DNA from 2 places in the Streptomyces sp. CMB-StM0423 genome. Region 2 is predicted to be linked to the other one. Evidence: riboswitches for the same ligand, from Rfam matches in the RefSeq annotation. Region 2 holds a riboswitch; the other holds the start of a gene.
What was found. A riboswitch is a leader RNA that binds a small molecule or an ion and turns the genes downstream of it on or off. The one in region 2 is predicted to bind glycine.

Region 1 (4,206 bases), 5.4 Mb from region 2:
GCGCGGGTCTTCGGGGTGCACTCGGCGATGGCCATGGGCATGGCCCGCCGGCTCTGCCCGAACGCCGCGTTCCTCATCCCCCGCTTCCGGCTCTACCAGCAGGTCAGCGGCCAGGTCATGGCGCTGCTCGGGGAGCTGTCGCCACTGGTGGAGCCGCTGAGCCTGGACGAGGCGTTCGTCGACCTCGAAGCCGGCGGCACGCCCGCGGAGGAGACGGCGCTACGGAGCGTGGCGCGCCGGCTCCGCGCCGACATCCGCGCCGCCACGGGCCTCACCGGGTCCGTCGGGCTCGCCGCGTCCAAGATGCTCGCCAAGGTCGCCTCCGAGCTGGCCAAGCCGGACGGGCTCGTCCTGGTACCGCCGGGCGGCGAGCGGGCGCTGCTGGGGCCGATGAACGTGCGGACGCTGCCGGGCGTCGGCCCGGCCACGGCGGACACGCTGCGCCGGGCCGGGATCACCACGGTCGGGGAGGTCACGGACGCCGGCGAGGACGAGATGGTGCGGCTGCTGGGCAAGGCGCACGGCACCGGGATCCACGTGATGGCGCTGGGGCTGGACGAGCGGCCGGTGGTGGCGGACCGGGACACCAAGTCCGTCTCCGTCGAGGACACCTTCGACGTCGACCTCACCGACCGGGTCCGGATCCGCACCGAGGTCGAGCGGCTGGCGCGGCGGTGCGTGACGCGGTTGCGCGGCGCCGGGCGCTCCGGCCGCACGGTGGTCCTCAAGGTCCGGCGGTACGACTTCTCCACCCTCACCCGCTCCGAGACCCTGCGCGGGCCCACCGACGACCCGGCCGTGGTCACCGAGGCGGCGCTGCGGCTGCTGGACGGCGTGGAGACGACCGCGGGCGTGCGGCTGCTGGGCGTCGGCGTGAGCGGGCTCGCGGACTTCACGCAGGAGGACCTGTTCGCGCAGGCGGGCCAGGCGCCGGAGGTGCAGCACGGGCCGGTGGACGCCGACGGCCCGGTGGCGCTGCCGCCGCCCGGGCCGCCCCCGCCGCCCGCCGCGCCGGAGCCGGAGCCGGCCGCGCCGCAGTGGCTGCCGGGGCTGGACGTGCGGCACGCGGAGCACGGCCCCGGCTGGGTGCAGGGCAGCGGCGTCGGCCGGGTCACGGTGCGGTTCGAAGTGCCGGGCTCGGCGCCCGGGCGGGTGCGTACGTTCGCCGCGGACGACCCGGCGCTGGAGCCGGCGGACCCGCTGCCGCTGGTGCCGGTCGGCTGACGTCGGGGGGCTGGTGCCCGGCGGTGGCCTGTCAGTCGTCGGAGCCGGCGACCTCGCCGAAGTCCCGGTCCTGTGGCGGCCGCTGCTGCGGATGGGTGTTGGCGACCTCCGGCGGCAGCGTCATGCCGTAGTGGTGGTAGAGCTGGAGCTCCTGCGCGGGGGAGAGGTGCCGGCCTACGCCGAAGTCCGGCGCGTCCTTGATCAGCTCCCGTTCGAACGGCACCCGCAGCCCCTCGTCCGCCAGCTCGCTCGGCCCCAGCGGCACGAACGCGTCCCGGTGGAACAGGCCCGTGCGCACCGCCGCCCACTGCGGGGCGCCGGTGGCGTCGTCGAGGTACACCTCGTCGACGGTCCCGAGCTTGTCGCCGTTGCTGTCGTACGCGCGCACGCCGATCAGGCTCCGGGGGTCGATGTCGGTCTGCACGGTGCCTCCCACGTCTCGTCACAGCTCCGCTGCCTCCACGTAACGGCACAAGAGGCCCCGCGGCCACTCGGCGGGCGCCGCCCGGGCGCACGTGAGCGCACGCCCCGCGCCGGGATGCGCGGGGCGTGCGCTGGTACGCTGATCGTGGCCGCAGACCCCGTGCGGGAGAGTCCTCCGCCCGCCAGCCGGAGGCGCCGAAGGAGCAACTCCTCCCCGGAATCTCTCAGGCCCCCGTACCGCACGGACGAGGTCACTCTGGAAAGCAGGGCGGGCCGCCGCGCGGCCCTTCCTCACCGACGGTGCAAGCCGGGCCGCGCCCAGTCAGGGCGTGCCGGTGAAGCTCTCAGGTCCGGATGACAGAGGGGGAGGCCGTACGGGTGCCCGGCCCAGGGGTATCCGCGAAGGTCCGCGCGACCAGGAGGCCCCTTTGTCCGAGACGAACGCCCACCGCATCCCGCTTTCCGACTTGGAGCGCGGCACGCCCTTCGAGCAGCGCCACATAGGACCGGACGCGGGCGACCGGGCCAAGATGCTCGCCCAGGCCGGCTACGGCTCGCTGGACGAGCTGACGGAGGCCGCCGTACCCGGCTCGATCAAGGGCACCGGCGCGTTCGCGTTGCCCGCGGCCCGCTCCGAGGCCGAGGTGCTGGCCGAGCTGCGCGGCCTGGCGGCGCGCAACGAGGTGCTCACCTCCATGATCGGCCTCGGCTACCACGGCACCCACACGCCGCCCGTCATCCTGCGCAACGTCATGGAGAACCCCGCCTGGTACACGGCGTACACCCCGTACCAGCCGGAGATCTCCCAGGGCCGTCTGGAGGCGCTGCTCAACTTCCAGACCGTCGTCTCCGACCTCACCGGGCTGCCCACCGCCGGCGCCTCGCTGCTCGACGAGGGCACCGCCGCCGCCGAGGCGATGGCCCTGTCCCGGCGCGTCGGCAAGGTCAAGGACGGCGTCTTCCTGGTCGACGCCGATACCCTGCCGCAGACCGTCGCCGTGCTGCGCACCCGCGCGGAGCCGACCGGCGTCGAGGTCGTCGTCGCCGACCTCAGCGGCGGCATCCCCGCGGAGGCCGCGGAGCGCGGCGTCTTCGGCGTGCTGCTGCAGTACCCGGGCGCCTCCGGTGCCGTACGGGACCTCGCGCCCGTCATCGAGCGGGCGCACGAGCTGGGCGCCGTCGTCACCGTCGCCGCCGACCTCCTGGCGCTCACCCTGCTGACCTCGCCCGCGGAGCTCGGCGCCGACATCGCGGTCGGCTCCAGCCAGCGATTCGGGGTCCCGATGGGCTTCGGCGGGCCGCACGCCGGCTACATGTCCGTACGCGAGAAGTTCGCGCGCAGCCTGCCGGGCCGGCTCGTGGGCGTCTCCAAGGACGCGGACGGCGCGCAGGCGTACCGGCTGGCCCTCCAGACGCGCGAGCAGCACATCCGCCGCGAGAAGGCCACCAGCAACATCTGTACCGCGCAGGTGCTGCTCGCGGTGATGGCGTCGATGTACGCCGTCTACCACGGCCCCGAGGGCCTGGCGGCGATCGCCCGGCGCACCCACCGCTTCGCCGCGATCCTCGCCGCGGGCCTGCGGGCGGGCGGCGCCGACGTGGTGCACGACGCGTTCTTCGACACCGTCACCGTCCGCGTCCCCGGCCGGGCCGCCGAGGTGACCGCCCGCGCCCGCAACGCCGGCGTCAACCTCCGCCTCGCCGATGCCGACCACGTCGGCATCTCCTGCGACGAGACCACCGTCCGCGACCACCTCGCCGTCGTCTGGGACGCCTTCGGCGTCACCGGCCGGGACGTCGGTGAGCTGGACGCCGCCACCGCCGACGCGCTGCCCGCCGGGCTGCTGCGCACCGACGAGTACCTGACCCACCCGGTCTTCCACCGGCACCGCTCCGAGACCGCCCTGCTGCGCTACCTGCGCACGCTCGCCGACCGGGACTACGCGCTGGACCGCGGCATGATCCCGCTCGGCTCCTGCACGATGAAGCTCAACGCGACCGCCGAGATGGAGGCCGTCACCTGGCCCGAGTTCGCCGGGCTGCACCCCTTCGCGCCCGCCGACCAGGCCGCGGGCTATCTGACCCTCATCCGCGAGCTGGAGGAGGGCCTGGCCGCCGTCACCGGCTACGACAAGGTCTCCCTGCAGCCCAACGCGGGGTCGCAGGGCGAGCTGGCGGGCCTGCTGGCCGTACGGGCGTACCACCGCGCCAACGGCGACGAGCGCCGCACCGTCTGCCTCATCCCGTCCTCCGCGCACGGCACCAACGCCGCCTCCGCGGTGATGGCCGGCATGAAGGTCGTGGTCGTGAAGACCGCGGAGAACGGCGAGGTCGACGCGGACGACCTGCGCGCGAGGATCGAGCAGTACGGCGACGAGCTGGCCGTGCTCATGGTCACCTACCCCTCCACGCACGGCGTGTTCGAGGAGCACATCACGGAGATCTGCGACGCCGTGCACGCCGCCGGCGGCCAGGTGTACGTGGACGGGGCCAACCTCAACGCGCTCGTCGGCCTCGCGGGCCCCGGAAAGTTCGGCGGCGACGTCTCGCACCTGAACC
Region 2 (4,206 bases):
CGCCGCGCGGGCCGCCGAGGGTCTTGTGCGTCGTGGTGGTGACGATGTCCGCGTACGGCACCGGGTTGGGGTGCAGGCCCGCGGCGACGAGACCGGCGAAGTGCGCCATGTCGACCATCAGCAGCGCGTCGACCTCGTCGGCGATCCGGCGGAAGCCGGCGAAGTCGAGCTGCCGGGGGTACGCCGACCAGCCCGCGATGATCAGCTTCGGCCGCCGCTCCTTGGCCAGCCGCTCGACCTCGGCCATGTCGACCTGGCCGGTCTCGGCGTCGACGTGGTAGGCGGCGACGTCGTACAGCTTGCCGGAGAAGTTGATCTTCATGCCGTGGGTCAGGTGCCCGCCGTGGGCCAGGTCCAGGCCCAGGATCGTGTCGCCGGGCTTGAGCACCGCGAACATCGCCGCCGCGTTCGCCGACGCGCCCGAGTGCGGCTGGACGTTCGCCGCCTCGGCGCCGAAGAGCGCCTTGACCCGCTCGCGGGCCAGCTCCTCGGCGACGTCGACGTACTCGCAGCCCCCGTAGTAGCGGCGGCCGGGGTAGCCCTCGGCGTACTTGTTGGTGAGGACCGAGCCCTGCGCCTCCAGCACGGCGACCGGGGCGAAGTTCTCCGAGGCGATCATTTCGAGGGTGGACTGCTGGCGCTTGAGTTCGGCGTCCACGGCGGCGGCGACCTCGGGGTCGACCTCGTGGAGCGAGCCGTTCAGAAGGGACATGGGACCTTCCGGGGAAAGAGAGGGACGCGGGCGGGCGGGGCTGCGGCGGCGGAGCTCAGCCCGCGGTGAACGCGGTGTACTCGGCGGCGGACATCAGGTCGGCGGCCTCGGCCGAGACGCGCACCCGGAACAGCCAGCCGTCCTGATACGGCCCGGAGTTCACCAGCGCCGGGTCGTCCACGACGTCCTGGTTGGTCTCGGTGACCTCCCCGGTCACCGGCGCGTAGAGGTCGGAGACGGACTTCGTCGACTCCAGCTCGCCGCAGGGCTCGCCCGCGGTGACCGCGGCGCCCACGTCCGGCAACTGGACGAAGACGACGTCGCCCAGCGCGTTCGCGGCGTGGGCGGTGATGCCGACGGTGGCGACGCCGTCGTCGGTCGCGACCCACTCGTGTTCCTTGCTGTAGCGCAGGTGCTCAGGGTTGTTCATAAGGCGATTCTCCAGGATCGGGACGTGAGTGGCGTAAAGGGGCGCTGGTGGCGCGGTCGAGGGGCCGCGGAAAGGAAGAGGCAGGCGTACGTGCGCAGCCGGTCAGGAGCGCTTGTAGAACGGCAGGGCGACGACCTCGTACGGCTCGTGGCTGCCGCGGATGTCGACGCCCACGCCGGTGGCCGCCGAGGGGCCGGGACCGGCGTGCGCGGCGTCCACGTACGCCATGGCGATCGGCTTGCCCAGGGTGGGGGAGGGGGCGCCGGAGGTGACCTCGCCGATGCGCCGGCCGCCGGCCACCACCCCGTACCCCGCGCGCGGCACCCGCCGGCCCGCGGCGACCAGGCCGACCAGCACCCGCGGCGGCTCGGCCGCGGCGCGCTCGGCGGCCTGTTCGAGCGCCTCGCGCCCGACGAAGTCGCCGGGCTTGTCGAGCTTGACGACCCGGCCGAGGCCGGCGTCGAAGGGCGTGAGCGCGGTGGTCAGCTCGTGCCCGTACAGCGGCATGCCGGCCTCGAGGCGCAGGGTGTCGCGGCAGGAGAGCCCGCACGGCACCAGGCCGTCGTCCGCGCCCGCCGCGGTCAGCGCCGCCCAGACGGCCGCCGCGTCCGCGGGGCGTACGAACAGCTCGAAGCCGTCCTCGCCGGTGTAGCCGGTACGGGCGATGAGCGCGTCCGCGCCGGCGACGGTGCCGGGCAGACCCGCGTAGTACTTCAGGCCGGCCAGATCCGCGTCGGTGACCCGGCCGAGGATGGCCGGCGACTTCGGACCCTGCACGGCGATCAGGGCGTACGCCTCCCGGTCGTCGCGCACCCCGGCGCCCGGGAAGCCGGCGGCCCGCCCGGCGAGGGCGTCCAGGACGACCTGGGCGTTGGCGGCGTTCGCGACGATCATGTACTCCTCGTCGGCGAGCCGGTAGACGATCAGGTCGTCGAGGATGCCGCCGTCCTCGCGGCAGATCATCGTGTACCGGGCACGGCCCGGGCGCACCGCGGACAGCCGGCCCACCAGGGCGTAGTCCAGCAGGTCCGCGGCCTGCGGGCCGGTGACGGCGATCTCGCCCATGTGGGAGAGGTCGAAGAGGCCGGCGCGGGTGCGCACCGCGACGTGCTCCTCACGCTCGCTGCCGTAGCGCAGCGGCATGTCCCAGCCGGCGAAGTCGGTCATGGTGGCGCCGAGGGCGCGGTGCGTGGCGTCGAGCGCGGTACGGCGCGGTGCAGGGCTCTCAGTGGTCATCGTCAGGCTCCCGGACAGGGGGTGGTCGTGTCCTCCCCATCTGTCATCGGAACCTGAGAGGTTCGCCACGATCCCGCGGGAGCGTGGCTTGCACCTTGGGTGGGGCGGCGCCGGCGCACGGCCGGGCACACCCGCTTTTCAGATCTGCCTCGCCCGCGCGGTGACGGTGCCTGAGAGATTCAAGGGAGGACTTGCTCCTTCGGCGCCCGGTGCGACGAGGCACCGGGACTCTCCCGCGCGGGTTCTGACGGCCGGTATGCAGTTGGCGGGCCCCATCATTGCACGCACCGTCGACCGCGGGACAGGGGAAGAAGTGGGAGGCCACCTTCCGTTGCGTCCTTGTCGAGTCCCGCTGCTGTTGCGACGCTTGTGGACGGCAAGAGCGGCGGTGCGGGGCGTGGGAGGCAGCGTGACGGTGGAGCAGGCGGCCTCCAGGGAACGGCTTCGATATCCCGAGGGGGACATCGTCGTGATCTCCGGGCTGCCGGGCAGCGGCAAGAGCACGCTCATGCGCCGCACGCAGCCGCCGGCCGCGGTGCGGCTGATCGACTCGCAGTACGTGCGCGAGCGCTGGGCGCAGAAGCTGGGCACGCGGCTGCCGTACGCCCTCTACCGGCCGTTAGTCCGCGTCGACCACTACGCGCGGCTGCGGCTCGCGGTCCGCGCGGGCGGCAGCCTCGTCGTGCACGACTGCGGCACGCTGCCGTGGGTGCGCTGGTGGCTGACCAGGCAGGCCAGGCGGTACGGGCGCGGGGTGCACGTCGTGGTGCTCGACGTGCCGGAGGATGTGGCACGGGAGCGGCAGGCGCGGCGCGGCCGCGCCGTGTCGCGGTACGCCTTCGCCCGGCACCGGTGGGCGCACCGGAGGCTGCTGGACTGGGCGCACGCCGGGCAGCCGGCGGAGGGGTGCGACTCGGTGCTGGTGCTGGACGGGGAGGCGACGGGGGCGCTGCGCTCGATCAGCTTCGGCTGAGTCCGCGGGGGGCGGCTGCGCGCCGCAGGACCGGGCCGGCGGCCGGCCGCTACGCGCCGGACTGCGCCGGCAGCTTCGGCGGCACCGCCGCGTTCTGCGGCATCGGCGGCACCTGCCCCGCCGGCACCAGCCCGCTGACCGCCGTCGCCGACAGGACCCGTACCAGCGCCGCCACGGTCACCGTGGCCCGGTCGGCCACCGCCGCCCGGTCGCCCGCCCGGCCCGCCCGTACCAGGCCGGCCAGCTCCTCCCGCAGCGAGCCGACGGCCTGCGCCAGGGCGGTCGTCTTCCGCGCCTTCATCGACTTCACCTTGCCCTTGGCCCCCGCCGCCGCGCCCACCGCGTCCAGGTGCGACCGCACGTCGGGCAGCGTGCGCGGGTTCTGCCGGCCGCCGTCGGCGACGGCCTGCTGGACCTGCCCGACGGTCCGGGCCGTGGCGGCGGTGAGGTGCCCGAGCTGCGCCAGCAGGTGCAGGGTCGGCGGGTCGACGTCGGCGGCGGCCGGGGCGGAAGCCGCGGTCCTGCCGCCGGGGTGCCCGCCCCGGGCGGCGTCCCCGGCGGCGGCGACGGGCCCGGCCATGCCGAGCACGAGGGCGCCGCCGGCGACGGCGGAGACGACGGTGGCGGCGAGGCCGGCCATTCGGTTCGTACGCATGGAAAACGGGCTCCCTGTCGCGAGGTCCTGAGGGTGAGAGGACTCCACCGTGGGCAGGTGCGGCCTTCGCCCGCGAGCGCTCGCAGCCGTTAGGGTGCCGACGTTCATCCCCCGAAAGTTGGCTGGTCCCGATGAGCTTCGACTACCGCTCCCCGCAGCCCCCCGCCACGGGCGGCTTCCCCGGCAACGAGCTGGAGGAG

Region 1: it holds a riboswitch for glycine, as region 2 does, so the genes downstream of both, gcvP (aminomethyl-transferring glycine dehydrogenase) here and gcvT (glycine cleavage system aminomethyltransferase GcvT) in region 2, are expected to answer to the same signal.

What each region holds. Positions count from the first base shown of each region.
Region 1 is NZ_CP025407.1:7,572,218-7,576,423, forward strand. It holds gene CXR04_RS32905 (DNA polymerase IV) at 1-1,224, shown strand, start outside; gene CXR04_RS32910 (PRC-barrel domain-containing protein) at 1,256-1,660, opposite strand; glycine riboswitch at 1,801-1,897, shown strand; gene gcvP (aminomethyl-transferring glycine dehydrogenase) at 2,076-4,206, shown strand, end outside.
Region 2 is NZ_CP025407.1:2,124,585-2,128,790, reverse strand. It holds gene glyA (serine hydroxymethyltransferase) at 1-712, opposite strand, end outside; gene gcvH (glycine cleavage system protein GcvH) at 768-1,142, opposite strand; gene gcvT (glycine cleavage system aminomethyltransferase GcvT) at 1,245-2,378, opposite strand; glycine riboswitch at 2,409-2,526, opposite strand; glycine riboswitch at 2,527-2,624, opposite strand; gene CXR04_RS08845 (AAA family ATPase) at 2,788-3,351, shown strand; gene CXR04_RS36390 (hypothetical protein) at 3,401-4,006, opposite strand; gene CXR04_RS08835 (enhanced serine sensitivity protein SseB) at 4,138-4,206, shown strand, end outside.